Prochlorococcus marinus str. MIT 9515: one gene and its partner. The protein of the gene in region 1 binds, or shares a complex with, the protein of each later gene. Links are inferred from orthologs where the notes say so. Each region holds a gene or a part of one and is shown in the gene's direction. Other genes may lie near its edges.

The links.
Region 2: the proteins of tig (region 1) and rpsG are in contact, whole or in part, in a crystal structure (PDB 3GTY), measured with the Thermotoga maritima proteins. The link is inferred for Prochlorococcus marinus str. MIT 9515 from one-to-one orthologs. Residues at the interface, in WP_004081061.1 of Thermotoga maritima: Glu122, Val124, Val129, Leu130, Tyr133, Glu188, Gly259, Ile262, Tyr263, Glu266, Ser270, Glu273, Gln274, Glu277, Arg308, Gln311, Ile312, Ser315, Tyr316, Glu325, Arg329, Arg336, Leu363, Phe366, Trp367, Arg373, Leu377, Arg381, Leu384, Glu387; in WP_004081843.1 of Thermotoga maritima: Lys34, Lys52, Lys55, Glu59, Arg62, Gln63, Glu66, Asn67, Lys69, Val71, Arg95, Ala109, Lys110, Lys111, Gly112, Arg113, Pro114, Glu117, Glu121, Ile124, Ala125, Tyr127, Asn128, Asn129, Thr130, Gly131, Lys135, Asp139, Arg142, Met143.

Annotation. Positions count from the first base shown.
Region 1 is NC_008817.1:1,631,536-1,638,666, forward strand. What follows is about bases 44-2,930. They hold tig (trigger factor), read left to right. Parts: upstream 44-719; coding sequence 720-2,141; downstream 2,142-2,930. Other genes in these bases: P9515_RS08855 (aspartate-semialdehyde dehydrogenase), read right to left, coding at 44-591; clpP (ATP-dependent Clp endopeptidase proteolytic subunit ClpP), read left to right, coding at 2,242-2,856. In the rest of the region: more of P9515_RS08855, read right to left, coding at 1-43; ATP-dependent protease ATP-binding subunit ClpX, read left to right, coding at 2,958-4,325; P9515_RS08875 (DNA polymerase III subunit gamma/tau), read left to right, coding at 4,381-6,168; P9515_RS08880 (glycosyltransferase family 2 protein), read right to left, coding at 6,170-7,131. UniProt on the Bacillus subtilis protein: Involved in protein export. Acts as a chaperone by maintaining the newly synthesized protein in an open conformation. Functions as a peptidyl-prolyl cis-trans isomerase.
Region 2 is NC_008817.1:1,479,437-1,488,954, reverse strand. What follows is about bases 1-2,917. They hold rpsG (30S ribosomal protein S7), read left to right. Parts: upstream 1-1,182; coding sequence 1,183-1,653; downstream 1,654-2,917. Other genes in these bases: fusA (elongation factor G), read left to right, coding at 1,757-2,917; rpsL (30S ribosomal protein S12), read left to right, coding at 779-1,156; gltB (glutamate synthase large subunit), read right to left, coding at 1-581. Outside these bases: more of fusA, read left to right, coding at 2,918-3,832; tuf (elongation factor Tu), read left to right, coding at 3,876-5,075; rpsJ (30S ribosomal protein S10), read left to right, coding at 5,184-5,504; P9515_RS08045 (LON peptidase substrate-binding domain-containing protein), read left to right, coding at 5,562-6,218; P9515_RS08040 (methyltransferase domain-containing protein), read left to right, coding at 6,219-7,154; pheA (prephenate dehydratase), read right to left, coding at 7,155-8,000; P9515_RS08030 (DUF1997 domain-containing protein), read left to right, coding at 8,052-8,570; P9515_RS08025 (ribonuclease HII), read right to left, coding at 8,556-9,185; P9515_RS08020 (Rne/Rng family ribonuclease), read right to left, coding at 9,130-9,518.

The DNA of each region.
Region 1 (7,131 bases):
ATATGGTAAGACTTCACTTTCTTTTGGATCTCCCTGTAAATATTTCTTAGTTAAAAACTGTAATTCTTCCATTGCTAATTGCCCTGCTCCACTTACAGATTGATAAGTTGAAACGATTACTCTTTTAATAGGAGAAATATTATTCAAAGGAGCCAAAACTAAAGTAAGCAATATAGTTGTGCAATTCGGATTAGCTATAACACCATTATGCTTTAAGGCGTCAGAAGCATTGACTTCAGGAACAACAAGAGGAACATCATCTTCTAATCTGAATGCACTTGAATTATCAATCAATAAAGCATTCTGATCTTTGACTGTTGATATCCATTGTTTCGAAACACTTCCGCCGGCAGAAGCAAGGACTAAATCAACATTTAAAAATTCTTCTTTTGTAGCTTTTTTAGTTATAAGTTCTTCACCTTTCCATTTAATTATTTTTCCTTCTGAACGCTGAGATGAAAGCAAAATCAAATCTGAGATAGGAAAATCTCTTTCTTCAAGAATTTTGAGTATCTCTGATCCAACAGCACCCGAAGAACCCAAAACAGCTATTTTTAAAGGCCTGTTTGGCAAAAATGGAGATTTTCTCACTATATAATTTAAAAAATTACAGAATTTAATATTTCTCTTACTGTATCAAAAAAGTTAACTTCAAGGAAATCACTTAATGTGGAATAATTAAGTTTCTGCTTATTGTAATAATTTAAAAAAACTCAAACATGATTAAAGAAGCATTAATAGTAAAAACAACCGCACTGCCTCAAAGTAGAATTGCTCTTGAATTAGAAATCCCATCTAATACATGCAAATCATTCGTCAGTGAAACAATAAATTCAATTAGTCGTTCAGCCAAAATCCCAGGATTTAGGCTTGGCAAAATTCCAAAACAAGTATTAATACAAAGAATTGGTATAAACCAACTATATGCCTCTGCTCTAGAAAAAATAATTGATAAATCTTGGAAAGAGGCCATAGAAATGGAATCAATAGAGCCACTAAGTGAACCGGAATTAGTTGATGGATTTGAATCATTACTTAAGAATTTCAATCCGGAAAAAACTTTAAAAATTAATCTTCAAACTGATGTTGCACCCACATTAAAATTAAAAAAATCAAAAGGCCTATCAGTTGAGATTATAAAAAGAAAATTTGACCCCAAATCCATAGATGAAGCTTTAGAAAAATCAAGAAATCAACTAGCAAATATTATTCCAGTTATTAATAGACCCGCTAGATTAGGAGATATCGCTGTAGTGAGTTTCAAAGGCATTTATAAAGATTCCAAAAAAGCAATCGATGGAGGATCTAGTGACTCAATGGATCTTGAATTAGAAAAGAACAAAATGATTCCAGGGTTCGTTGAAGGTATTGTTGGTATGAAAATCGATGATAATAAAACTCTTAATCTCAAATTTCCTGATGACTACTCTCATGAAGAGTCCAGAGGGAAAGAAGCAATCTTTGAAGTCAGTCTAAAAGACCTTAAAGAGAAAGAATTGCCTGAACTAAATGATGATTTTGCAAAACAGTCTGGAAATAAAGATTCATTAAAGGAACTTAAAAAAGATATTGAAAAACAATTAAAGGAAAATTTTGATAACACTCAAAAAAATATCAAAATTGAAGCTTTAATGGATGCATTATCCAAAGAATTAGATGCTGAGATTCCAAAAGCAATGATTGATATTGAAGTAAGAAATAATATTGAACAAACAGCGCAAAGATTTGCCCAACAAGGAATGGATATCAAATCAACTTTTACCCCGGAATTAGTTAAAACTTTAGCAGAATCAACTCGTCCTCAAGCTGAAAAAAATGTTCAAAGAAATTTAGCTTTAAAAGCATTATCAGAAAGTGAGAATATTACAGTCGAGGATAAAGAAATAAATCAAAAAATGAAGGAATATGATGATGAAATTTCTAAATCACAAAAACAAATTGACATTCAGAAATTAAAAGAAGTAGTTCTTAACGATCTTCTAAAAGAAAAGTTAATAACTTGGCTTGAAGAAAATTCAACGGTTAAAGAAATAAGTGAAAAAGTAACAAAATCAACTACAAAATCAAAGACAAAATCAAAGACAAAGAAAGAAAGCCAAGCTAAAAGTGAACCGAATAAAAAGAAAAAAGAAAAAAAATAATTTATAAAAAATTTAACTAATCAAGAAAAAAACTTCTAAATTAGATATAAAAGAGATTAATTTAGTGAATTCTAAACAAAAACATTTAATACACAGCTCAATGAGTCCTCTTGAAAGTGTCAATAACACGAAATCTGCTATTCCTACTGTTGTGGAACAATCTGGAAGAGGAGAAAGAGCATTTGATATTTATTCGAGATTATTAAGGGAAAGAATAATATTTTTAGGAACCGGAATTAACGATCAGGTAACAGATTCACTTGTTGCACAACTTCTATTTCTAGAAGCCGAAGATCCTGACAAAGATATTCAAATATATATCAATTCTCCCGGTGGTTCTGTTACTGCAGGATTAGCTATTTACGACACGATGCAACAGATCTCTCCAGATGTTGTCACGATCTGCTTTGGCGTGGCTGCAAGTATGGGGGCATTCCTTCTTTCTGGTGGCGCAAAAGGGAAAAGGTTGGCTTTGCCTAATTCAAGAATTATGATTCACCAGCCTCTTGGAGGTGCTCAAGGCCAAGCAGTAGAAATTGAGATACAAGCAAAAGAAATATTATTTCTCAAAAAAACTTTAAATTCTCTTTTGTCAGAACATACTGGTCAATCTTTAGAAAAAATTAATGAAGATACTGAAAGAGATTATTTTCTGTCACCTGAGGAAGCTGTGCAATATGGATTAATTGATAAAGTTATAAAAAATGACAAGTAAAACTAATATTTTAAGAATATGATGACGAATCCAAATTTATAAGCAATCCTAATAATAAGGGATAGTTACCCTTTTTTATTTTTCACAAGCTTTGATAATCGATGGCTAAATTTGACGCCCATCTAAAATGTTCATTTTGTGCCAAATCACAAGATCAAGTTAGAAAACTTATAGCAGGTCCTGGGGTATACATCTGTGATGAATGCATAGACCTATGTAATGAAATTCTCGATGAAGAATTAATTGATACTCAGGCAAAACTTAATAACTCCACACAAGTCAAGAAAAAATTACCGATTAATAATCCTGATACATCTATCCCTTTCGAATTAACCTCCATTCCCAAACCACTGGAAATTAAAACTTTTCTAGATAACCAAGTTGTAGGTCAAGAATCTGCAAAAAAAATACTTTCAGTTGCTGTTTATAATCACTATAAAAGGTTAACTTGGAGATTAAAAGAAGAAAATAAGGACAATAATTCTAACGATTGTCATGCAACTAAACTTCAAAAATCAAATATCCTACTGATTGGTCCAACTGGAAGTGGTAAAACATTATTAGCACAAACTTTAGCTGAGTTTCTTGATGTTCCTTTTGCAGTGGCTGATGCAACGACTCTAACTGAAGCTGGATATGTTGGAGAGGATGTTGAGAATATTCTATTAAGACTTCTACAAAAGTCAGAAATGAATGTAGATTTAGCTCAAAAGGGTATTATATATATTGATGAGATAGACAAGATAGCTAGAAAGAGTGAAAATCCATCAATTACAAGAGATGTATCTGGAGAAGGAGTTCAACAAGCATTATTAAAAATGCTTGAGGGAACAATTGCAAATGTCCCTCCTCAAGGAGGACGAAAACACCCTTACCATGATTGTATACAGATAGATACAAGTCAGATTTTATTTATATGTGGAGGTGCATTTATAGGTTTAGAAGATATTGTTCAAAAACGCTTAGGAAGACACTCTATAGGATTTACAACCAACTCAGACGAAAGCAAAATAGATGCAAAAAAATTAGTTGATTCTCGAGATGCTCTCAAGAATTTAGAACTAGATGATTTAGTCAAATATGGATTAATTCCAGAATTTATAGGGAGAATTCCTGTATGCGCAGTATTAGATCGTCTCACTAAAGAAACTCTTGAATCGATCTTAACTGAACCAAGAGATGCACTAGTAAAGCAATTTAAAACTTTATTAAGTATGGATAATGTTGAATTAAATTTCGAACCCGAATCTGTGGAAGCAATCGCTAATGAAGCTTTTAAAAGAAAAACAGGTGCTAGAGCTCTTAGATCAATAATTGAAGAATTAATGCTTGATTTAATGTATACACTCCCATCACAAGAAGAAGTAACTAAGTTCACCATTACGAAAAAAATGGTAGACAACCTGTTCTCATCTAAAATTGTTAAACTTCCTGCAGGTTCACATAGGATTATTAAAGAATCTGCATAAAAGTAAGGTTAACTCTCTATGATTTCAAGATTATTCATATAATTAATAATCATAAATGCTTAATATACATAAACCTTTTCATCAAAAATATAGGCCTAGCAACCTTGATGAGCTAGTTGGTCAAGAATTTATATCAATAACCCTTAAACAAGCACTAATATCTAAGAAAATTGCACCTGCTTATCTGTTTAATGGGCCTAGAGGAACTGGAAAGACATCAAGTGCACGAATATTTGCAAAATCATTAAATTGTCTATCATGTGAACAGCCTACGGCTAATCCTTGTGGCAAATGCGAATTATGTAAACAAATTGCAGATGGTAATGCCCTTGATATTATTGAAATTGATGCTGCTTCTAATACTGGGGTTGATAATATAAGAGAAATAATAGATGGAGCAAGATTCACTCCTACTCAAGCCAGGTGGAAAGTATACGTTATCGATGAATGTCATATGCTCTCAACTGCAGCATCAAATGCTTTACTCAAAACTATTGAAGAACCTCCCGAAAGAGTTGTTTTTATTCTTGCTACTACAAATCCGGAAAGAGTAATAAATACTATTCAAAGTAGGTGTCAAAAATTCGATTTTAAAAGAATCAGCTCAAATACTATTTTCCACAACCTTTCAGAAATAGCGAATAAAGAATCAATTAAATTTGAAGATCAAGCACTAAAATTAATTGCAAAAAGATCTAATGGTGGAATGCGTGATGCACAAAGTTTACTAGATCAATTAAGTCTTCTTCCTAATGGCGTAACTACTAAAAATGTTCAAAACTTACTTGGAGAAGTATCCGAAAATGATTTAATTAATTTAATAAATGCCTTAATTTACAATGAACCAGAGTCGTTATTAATTAGTTGCAATCAATTATATGATTCAGGAAATGAACCTCATGAGATATTAGTTGGTTTATTAAATATTACTAGAGACCTATTATTGAAAACTTTAAATAACAATTATTCAGATATTTTCTATACCTCCATTGACTTTCAAAATGAATTAAATAAATTTTCTAAAAACATTAGTAAAATGAGGATAATTGATTGGCATAACAAGCTTAAAAATATTGATTATCAAATCAAAACAAGTGATAATCCAAAATTATGGTTAGAAGTACATTTAACAAGCCTTATTGAAAATAAGATCGAAGACAACATAGTTAATAATGGACAAAGTAATAAAGAGACTTTAAATCAAAAGGTTATTAATAAAGATGAATTAATTAATAAAACAATCATTTCTAAAAATGCAAATCAAACTGAATCAGAAGATATTAATAAAAAGGAATTAATTAATAATCAAGATATTCAGCCTAATTATGAAAATGCAAATCAAACTGAATCAGAAGATATTAATAAAAAGGAATTAATTAATAATCAAGATATTCAGCCTAATTATGAGCATGCAAATCAAACTGACTTTTTAAAAGAAAAGTGGGAGCTAATTCTATCTAAATTAGAATTGCCTTCGACAAGAATGTTACTTTCTCAGCAAGCAGAACTAGCAAGTATTGATTCGAATGAAGTTTTAATAGCATTATCTCCCAACTGGGAAAACATGATCAAAAGTCGAAAAATAATAATTGAAAATGCTGTAAAAAAAGTTTGTGGAGATAAAGTAAAACTTAACTTTTCTAGCAAAAAAATTAATATTAATAATACTGCAAAATCTCAAGAGAAAATAATTAAAAAATCAACTAGTAATAGGGAAATACAAAATACCAATTTTCAAAATTCCAACACCCCTATAGAAAAACCTCAAAAAGAATTTTATGATGACAATTCCAAAAATCTAGCAAATTTTTTTAACGGAGAAATTATTGATTTGGATGAATAAGTTAAACACCAGTATGAAGTGTTTTCTTCCAGAGAATCTTTTTCGGAAAAATAGACATTTTTATTGTCACCCAGGGTATTACAACAAACCAATGAGACAAATATAAAAGAGAAACCAACATCATCATCAAATTGAGATTTTGTAAAATTGGACCTTCACTTTTGCATGAAGAACCATACCAAACGGCAATTCCCGACAAAGTAAATGCCGTTATCGAGATTGGCAAATAACTGGGCGATTCAGCTAGAGCAATACTCAAAATCAAATCAATCATAGAGATAATAGGTAAGGCGTATTGCAAAATAAAGAAAAAGGTTAAATCAAATTTTTGAATAAGTTCAATTTTTTTTGATAATAATTGTTCGCCATAATCAAAAAATCTTTGCAAACCTCCTTCAGCCCATCTTTGTCTCTGTGAAAATAAAGCAGATATATTTTCAACGGCTTCTTCCATAACAGGAGGATCCCATAGAATCCCAATTTTTGCTTTAGTAAGTAAAAGCCTGAGACTTAAATCCAAATCATCAGTAACTGTATCTTCATTAAACGAACCACATTTAAGTAAAACTTTTTTATTAATTAATTGACCATTACCTCTCAATTCAGATACTCCAGCAACAGATAATCTTCCATATTGAAAGATTGCATCCATGGCCATTTCCATAGATTGACAACTGGTTAAAAAATTCTTACTCACATTTATGACTGATTTTCTTAATTGCACTGCTGACCAAGATCCCTCATAAACAAAACTAAATAATCTTCGTAATGTGCCTTTTTTCAGTTGCGCATCAGCATCTAATATTAATATCCATTCTCCATATGTAAACTTTAAAGCATAATTTAATGCTCCTGATTTACCACCTCCAGCATTTGCAGATCTACTGATAATTTTTAATTTATCAAACTCTCTCGATAACCTTTCCAAAATTAAAGGTGTCTTATCAGAACTGCCGTCATCAA
Region 2 (9,518 bases), 150 kb from region 1 along the record:
TCACAATCGGCGGCATTATTTTTTGTATTTTCTCTGATCCTTTTTTCAATTCTTTTTCTAAGTTGAAATAAGAGAGTCTCGAATTCTTGACTGTCAACTTTCTCCAAACAAACGATCCATTGACATATGAATGGTGCGTTTTGTTTTGCTAAGTTCCCTAATATTTCATTTTTGACTGGTACATTTCTCCAGAAAGTTTTTTTGAAATTTAATTTTTTGGCTTCTTGTTCACATATTAGTTTTGATTCTTTAACTTTTAATTCGTTATTTGGCATGAATATCATACCTAAACCTCTAATCTGATCAGGTCGAGGCTCCAAATTCATTTCTTGATCTAAAAATTCCCATGGAATTGAACATAAAATGCCTGCACCATCTCCTGAGTCATTATCCCCGCCACATCCCCCTCTGTGTTCCATGCAATTAAGTCCTCTCAAGGATTGCTTTAATATCCAATTACTTTCCTTCCCATAAATATTTGCTATGAAACCAACTCCACAAGCATCTTTTTCTCCAATAATTCCACTTGGAGAATAACTATCTTGATATGGCCCTTTGCTTCTTTTGATACTTTCTCGCATAGATTATTTAACTATATAAGAAATCTAAAATTTATTCTATTATAAAATAAATATCAAAATACAAAGCAAAAAATAATGAAGAATTACTAAACATATTTGAATTTTATTTTTAATTTAAAAAAAATGAAAAAAAAATTCTAGATATGTCTCGTAAAAGGTTATGATTAATAAATATGTATTTTCATCTATAAATTTTAATGCCGACCATTTCCCAATTAATTGGATCAGAAAGAAAACGTCTGACAAGAAAAACTAAATCTCCTGCACTTAAATCTTGTCCAGAGAGAAGGGGTGTATGTACAAGAGTTTATACATCTACCCCAAAGAAACCAAATTCTGCCTTAAGAAAAGTTGCCAGGGTTAGATTAACCTCAGGTTTTGAGGTTACTGCATATATACCTGGAATCGGACATAACCTGCAGGAACACTCTGTAGTCCTGCTTAGGGGAGGAAGAGTTAAAGATTTACCTGGAGTCAGATACCATATAATAAGAGGAACTTTAGATACTGCAGGGGTCAAAGATAGACGCCAATCCAGATCTAAATATGGTGCAAAAGCTCCCAAAAATAATTAATTTTTTTACATCAATTTTTTTTTAAAATGTCACGTCGAAATGCAGCAGTAAAAAGACCGGTTTTACCAGACCCTCAATTTAATAGTCGTCTTGCCTCAATGATGATTTCTAGATTAATGAAACATGGTAAAAAATCTACTGCACAAAAAATACTATCTGATGCCTTTTCTCTAATAAGTGAGAGAACTGGTGGAAATGCTGTGGAGTTATTTGAAACAGCTGTAAAGAATGCAACCCCTTTAGTTGAAGTGAGAGCCAGAAGAGTTGGAGGTGCTACTTACCAAGTCCCTATGGAAGTTCGTCAAGAAAGAGGAACTGCGATGGCACTAAGATGGCTTGTTACTTTTTCAAGAGGAAGAAATGGGAAAAGTATGTCACAAAAATTAGCAGGGGAATTAATGGATGCCGCTAATGAAACTGGTAGCGCAGTTAAGAAGAGAGAAGATACTCATAAAATGGCAGAAGCTAATAAGGCTTTTGCTCACTATAGATACTAATTTCGACCCAAAATGGTCCTTAATTAGTCTATTATTGTAAGAAGTTTATTTGATTAGATAAACTGCAGCTATTTAGCAATTCATTCTATTTGGAGTTTTAACATTGGCACGCGACTTTCCCCTTGAACGAGTAAGGAATATAGGTATAGCCGCTCATATTGATGCTGGTAAAACAACTACTACTGAAAGAATACTTTTTTATTCAGGGGTTGTTCACAAAATCGGAGAAGTACATGATGGTGCTGCAGTAACGGATTGGATGGACCAAGAAAGAGAAAGAGGGATTACCATCACAGCTGCTGCAATCTCTACAAGTTGGCAGGATCATAGAATTAATATCATTGATACTCCAGGTCACGTTGACTTCACAATTGAAGTAGAAAGATCAATGAGAGTTTTAGATGGTGTCATAGCTGTATTTTGTGCTGTTGGAGGAGTTCAGCCACAATCAGAGACTGTATGGAGACAAGCTGATAGATATTCTGTTCCAAGGATGGTCTTCGTCAATAAAATGGACAGAACAGGAGCAGACTTTTTAAAAGTTAATAAACAAATTAAAGAGCGCCTCAAAGCAAATGCTTTCCCTATTCAGCTACCGATTGGTGCTGAGGGTGATCTTACAGGAATTATCGATTTAGTTAGTAACAAGGCTTACTTATACAAAAATGATTTAGGGACTGATATTGAGGAGGCTCCAATACCAGATGAGATGAAAGATGAGGCATTGGAGTGGAGAAGTAAGCTAATGGAAAGTGTCGCAGAAAATGACGAAGAATTAATTGAAATATTTTTGGATAAAGGAGAATTAACTGAAGATCAATTAAAAAAAGGCATTAGAGAAGGAGTTCTTAAGCATGGTTTAGTTCCCGTTTTATGTGGATCAGCCTTTAAAAATAAAGGGGTTCAATTAGTTCTTGATGCAGTAGTTGATTATTTGCCAGCTCCAGTTGATGTAAAGCCAATTCAAGGGGTTTTACCAAATGGTAAAGAAGATATCAGACCCTCAGATGATAATGCGCCTTTCAGTGCATTAGCTTTTAAAGTAATGTCAGATCCTTACGGAAAACTAACTTTTGTAAGAATGTATTCAGGAGTGCTTTCAAAAGGTAGTTATGTTATGAATTCAACTAAGGATGCTAAGGAGAGAATCTCTAGATTAGTAATCTTAAAAGCTGATGAAAGGGAAGAAGTTGATGAATTAAGAGCAGGTGATTTAGGGGCTGTTTTAGGCTTGAAAAACACAACAACTGGTGACACATTATGTACTACGGATGATCCAATAGTTCTAGAAACTTTATTTATTCCTGAACCAGTTATTTCAGTTGCTGTTGAACCTAAAACTAAAGGAGATATGGAAAAGCTCTCAAAAGCTTTACAAGCCTTATCAGAGGAAGATCCAACCTTCAGGGTTAGCACAGATCAAGAGACGAATCAGACCGTTATAGCTGGTATGGGTGAATTACATTTGGAAATACTTGTAGATAGAATGTTAAGAGAGTTTAAAGTTGAGGCAAATATCGGTGCTCCTCAAGTCTCGTATAGAGAAACAATCAGATCTAGTTCTAGGGGTGAAGGTAAGTATGCAAGACAAACAGGAGGTAAGGGGCAGTATGGACACGTAGTTATTGAAATGGAACCTGCTGAAGTTGGTAAAGGTTTTGAATTTGTTAACAAAATTGTTGGTGGAACAGTTCCAAAAGAATATATTGGACCAGCTTCAAATGGGATGAAAGAAACCTGTGAATCAGGCGTTCTTGCCGGTTATCCGCTGATTGATGTAAAAGTAACACTAGTCGATGGTTCGTTCCACGATGTAGACTCTTCTGAAATGGCCTTCAAAATTGCAGGTTCCATGGCTTTTAAAGATGGGGTTAAAAAATGCAATCCTGTCCTATTAGAGCCTATGATGAAAGTTGAGGTCGAAAGTCCTGATGATTTTCTTGGATCTGTAATTGGTGACCTCTCCTCAAGGAGAGGTCAAGTCGAAGGACAATCTGTCGATGATGGATTGTCTAAAGTACAGGCCAAAGTGCCTTTAGCCGAAATGTTCGGTTATGCCACTCAACTCCGATCAATGACACAAGGTCGGGGTATATTTTCAATGGAGTTCGCAAATTATGAGGAAGTTCCTCGTAATGTTGCTGAAGCTATCATTTCCAAGAATCAGGGCAACTCCTGATCTCTAAACTAAACACTCTTTAACCCTCGATTCTTTAATTCAAATGGCTCGCGAGAAGTTCGAAAGGAACAAACCACATGTCAACATAGGTACTATCGGCCACGTTGATCATGGAAAAACAACCCTGACTGCTGCTATTACCAATGTTTTAGCTAAAAAAGGTCAAGCACAAGCTCAAGATTATGGAGACATTGATGGTGCTCCAGAAGAAAGAGAACGTGGCATAACAATTAATACAGCCCACGTTGAATACGAAACTGAAGGCAGACATTATGCCCACGTTGATTGTCCAGGACATGCTGATTATGTCAAAAACATGATCACTGGAGCGGCTCAAATGGATGGTGCAATTTTAGTTTGTGCTGCCACAGATGGTCCTATGGCACAAACAAAAGAACATATCCTTTTAGCAAAACAAGTTGGTGTTCCTGCTTTAGTTGTCGCTTTAAATAAATGTGACATGGTAGATGACGAAGAAATCATTGAACTTGTGGAAATGGAAATCAGAGAGCTACTTGATAGTTATGATTTCCCCGGGGATGATATACCTATCGTCCAGGTTTCAGGCCTGAAAGCTTTGGAAGGAGATTCTAATTGGGAATCTAAAATTGAAGAATTAATGAAAGCTGTTGATGCTAGTATTCCTGAACCAGAAAGAGAGATTGACAAGCCATTTTTGATGGCAATAGAAGATGTTTTCTCTATTACAGGTAGAGGAACAGTTGCTACAGGAAGAATAGAAAGAGGTAAAGTCAAAGTTGGAGAAGAAGTCGAAATAGTTGGGATAAGAGATACAAGATTGACCACTGTTACTGGTGTTGAGATGTTCCGTAAACTTCTTGATGAAGGTATGGCTGGAGACAATGTTGGACTACTCCTACGTGGTGTTCAAAAAGAAGATATTGAGAGAGGAATGGTACTTGTTAAGAAAGGTTCAATTACTCCTCATACTAAATTTGAAGGAGAAGTTTATGTTCTTAAGAAAGAAGAGGGAGGGAGACATACTCCTTTCTTTGCTGGTTATAGACCACAATTTTATATAAGAACCACAGATGTGACTGGACAAATCACCGCATTCACCTCTGATGATGGAGCTAATGTAGAAATGGTAATGCCAGGAGACAGAATAAAAATGACTGGTGAATTAATTTGTCCAGTTGCTATTGAACAAGGTATGCGCTTTGCTATTCGCGAAGGTGGTCGTACCATTGGAGCTGGTGTTGTTTCTAAAATTATTGAATAAATTTCTTTAATTTTATGAAGTTAACCTCTGATAATCTAGAATAATTAAATAAGAGATACGGGTTATTGATTATCAATAACCCTTTTATTAAGAGATCAATTCAAATTTATGACAACATCACTTGCTCAACAAAAGATTCGTATAAGATTAAAAGCATTTGATAGAAGAATGCTGGATTTGTCATGTGACAAAATTATTCAAACAGCAGATACAACTGCTGCTTCAGCTATCGGTCCTATACCATTACCAACTAAAAGAAAAATTTATTGTGTTCTAAGATCTCCGCATGTGGATAAGGATTCTAGAGAGCATTTTGAGACAAGAACTCATAGAAGAATTATTGATATCTATAGCCCCTCTGCCAAAACCATTGATGCTTTAATGAAACTAGATCTTCCTAGCGGTGTAGATATAGAAGTTAAACTATAAGATTGCCCGAATAGTGCCTAAATTTACTAATATGTAGTTATAGATTTTGAGGTTTAAATGGGAGAGCTTTCAGTAAGGGAATTACCATTATTCCCTCTCCCAGAAGTTGTTCTTTTCCCTCAAGAAGTTTTACCTCTACACATATTTGAATCAAGATACAGAATTATGCTTAAATCTGTTCTTGAATCAGATTCAATGTTTGGGGTAATTAAATGGGATCCTAATACTAAAAGTATGGCTAACGTTGGCTGCTGTGCTCAAATAATTAAACATCAAACAGCCGATGATGGAAGAAGTAATATAGTCACGTTGGGACAGCAAAGATTCCAAGTCTTAGAAGTTGTACGTTCAACACCATATTGCTCAGCGATTGTTAGTTGGATTACTGATGAAAATATCGAAAGTTTCCAAAGTTTAGATCTTTTAAGAGATTCTGTTACTGAAGCATTAAATGATGTAGTTAAATTAACTAGTAAACTAACTAATTCTCAAAAAGTTCTTCCTGATAAATTACCTGAAAACCCTATGGAACTCTCTTTTTGGATTGGTGCTCATTTAGGTGGACCGGTGGCTGAAGAGCAGCAGAAACTTTTAGAAGAGAGGAGTACATATACACGTTTGCAAAGAGAGTTTGAAATGTTAGATCATACGAGAAAACAATTGGCAGCTAGAACAGCTTTAAAAGAAAGTTTTCCAGATATCAAAGAAAATTAAATGTCCTTATTCTTAACATCTTTTATTTTTTTAGTTTTAATTCTATTTTTCTTGTATTTAGTACTTTGGAGGATTAATACTAGAAAATATATCTCTTCGGGAACTGTAGCTTCAGCTTATGACTCGTGGACTCAAGATAAACTACTAGAAAGATTGTGGGGTGAGCATATACATTTAGGTTTCTATCCTCCAAATAAAAATATTGATTTTAGAGAAGCTAAAGTCCAGTTTGTACATGAGCTGGTGAGCTGGAGTGGTTTGGATAAATTACCTAGAGGTTCAAGGGTTTTAGACGTAGGTTGTGGAATAGGTGGAAGCTCTCGGATTCTCGCTAATTATTATGGTTTTAATGTAACAGGTATAACAATTAGTCCAGCTCAAGTACAAAGAGCTAAAGAACTTACGCCTCATGAATGCAGCTGTAACTTCAAAGTTATGGATGCTTTAAATTTGAAATTTGAAGATGGAGCATTTGATGGGGTTTGGAGTGTTGAGGCAGGAGCTCATATGAATAACAAAAATAAATTTGCAGATCAAATGTTAAGAACTTTGAGACCTGGAGGATATTTAGCTTTAGCTGATTGGAATTCAAGAGATTTAAAAAAATATCCTCCTACAACGCTTGAAAAAATAATCCTAAAACAATTACTTGAACAATGGGTTCATCCTCAATTTATTAGCATTAAAGATTTTAGTAATATTCTTATCAATAACAAAAATAGTTCAGGTCAAGTTATCTTTGATAACTGGAATTACTATACAAATCCATCTTGGTTTGATTCAATATATGAAGGAATTAGAAGGCCAAATGCAATTTTATCCCTAGGTCCAAGAGCATTAGTAAAGTCTGTAAGAGAGATTCCTACAATATTGTTAATGGATTGGGCTTTTAAAAAAGGTTTAATGGAATTTGGAGTTTATAAATGTAGAGGTTAATTAATCTAATTTAATCTTTTCTGATAAATAACATCCAAAGTCTACCAAATGTTCACATAAGGGTTTTAATTTTTTCTTCAATTCATAGAACGCTTCAATATTAGTTCTTGTATTTATATCAACATCAATGTAAATGATATATTCTCCTAGTTCTCTTTTAGAAGGCCTAGATTCTATTTTACTCATATTGAATCCAAAATCTGAAATATAATTTAAAGCTTCAAGTAAAGCTCCAGGATTATTTGAGAGCAATGAAAAGGCAAAACTGGCAATATTAGCTTTATCTAAAATCGATTCTTTACTTAATAAAACAAATCTTGTACAATTCCCTGGAACATCATTAATGGGGAATGCTAGTTCTTTAAGTCCTTCAATTTCAGTAAGAGATTTCGATCCAATAGCTGCTCTAAATGAACTCCCTTTTACCATTTTCACTGCTTCGGAAGTTGAATTAGTTGATAAAGTAATAGCCTCTGGAAGATTCTCAGATAGCCATTCAGAACATTGAGCTAAAGCTTGTGGATGAGAAAGTACTTCTGATATTTCCGAAATATCTCCATCACTTATTAATGCATGTTTTATTGGCAAAACAATTGCTCTATTGATATTAATATCCGAAAATTTCCAAAGTGCGTCTAAAGTAGTTGTTACTCCTCCCTCAACCGAGTTTTCAATAGGCACTATTGCTGCATCACAATTGTTGTAGGCTATTGCTTTAATAACCGAATATAGCCCATTACATGGTACAAATAAAGGTGACTCAAAATTGGCAAGCTCTGATAAAATATGAGCTGCTTTTTCTGCGTATGTCCCTTCAGGGCCCAAATATGCAACTTGTTTGCGCATGATTAATTGTAAAAAAAAAAGATCAATTAAGCATTGGAGGTATATAGAAAAATGCTTTTAGCTTTTGATGCTAAACAGAAACTTAAACTTTCTGTAACAAGGAATAAAGAATATCTTTCTAAATATCTTTTGGAAGAAGAAAGGGTTGTTGGAGCAATGCTGGACCCCAATAAATTGGAACCTGAAGGGGATGGGAAGTACAAGTATACTGTAACAAGTTTCAGGGTTTTTCAATTAGATGTTAACCCTGTTGTATCAATTGCAGTTGAGAATAAAGAAGGTATTTTAAAAATGAGTGCACTTGACAGCAAATTAGATGGTTTAGGGATAATCGAAGATTTCAGTTTAATTTTGAAAGCAAATTTGGAGGCGACTGATAATGGATTAGAGGGCGAAGCACTTCTTGGTGTATCAGTAAGTCAACCTCCTCTTTTGAAACTTGTGCCAAAGAAAATTTTAGAATCTACTGGCCATTCAGTATTGAATGGAATTTTATTAGGAATAAAATCTAGAGTTCAGCAACAATTAATAAAAGATTTTGTAAATTGGTGTGATTTAAATAAGGTTTAATTTAGTTAAAAAACTTTTCCTATGTAGATTCGTTACGCCATTAGCTTTAAGACTTAATAAATGCTCTTTAGTACCATAGCCTTTATTTTTAAAGATAAAATATCCAGAGAATTTTTTTTCTAATCTTTCCATTAAAAAGTCACGTGTTACTTTTGCAACTATGCTTGCTGCAGCAATTGATGTGAATTTGGAATCACCTGCAATTATATTTCTTTGATGACTCTTCCAAAGTCTTAATGATAATGGACCGTCAATTATAACTTCATATGGTTTGGATTTTAACTTCTTTATAGCTCTAATCATTGAAAGCTCGGTGGCATATCTTATACCAAGTTGATCTATTTCTCTTGCTGAAGACTGTCCCAAACTGTAATCTGAGGATAATGAGATAATTTTCGGCAAAAGTAATTTTCTTTTTTTTTCTGTTAGTTTTTTACTATCGGTTACACCCAATTGCTTGAGAGTATATCCATTTTTTTCGGTTAGAACTACAGCTGCAGAAAATACAGGTCCAAAAACTGCACCTCGACCTACTTCGTCAATACCTATCTCAAGTTGTTTATTCAATACTTGCAGATGATCTTCTTCTTTTCCGTCTTGAATTATCAATTTCATCTGTTATTTCTACTTCCTCATTAGCAGTTGTTATCTTTGGTAATTTGCTCTCATGATTAATTTCTTTAGACTCATTTACTTCAACTTCAGACTTTTCTATTGAATTAGAAGTTGAGGATTTTTTATTTGTTTTCTTATTAGAAACTTTAGTTTTTGCTTTTTTATTCTTTTGTAAAGAGAGTTCTTTTTCGTTGTTATTACTATTCTCTAAACGTACTAAATGATTATTAGTAAGATATTGTTTTCCTAATTTAATTAATGGATTAATACCAAGTTGACTATAGACAATCTTTTCAACTTCGCTTAGCTCAACTGTTATTACTTTCTTTTCTT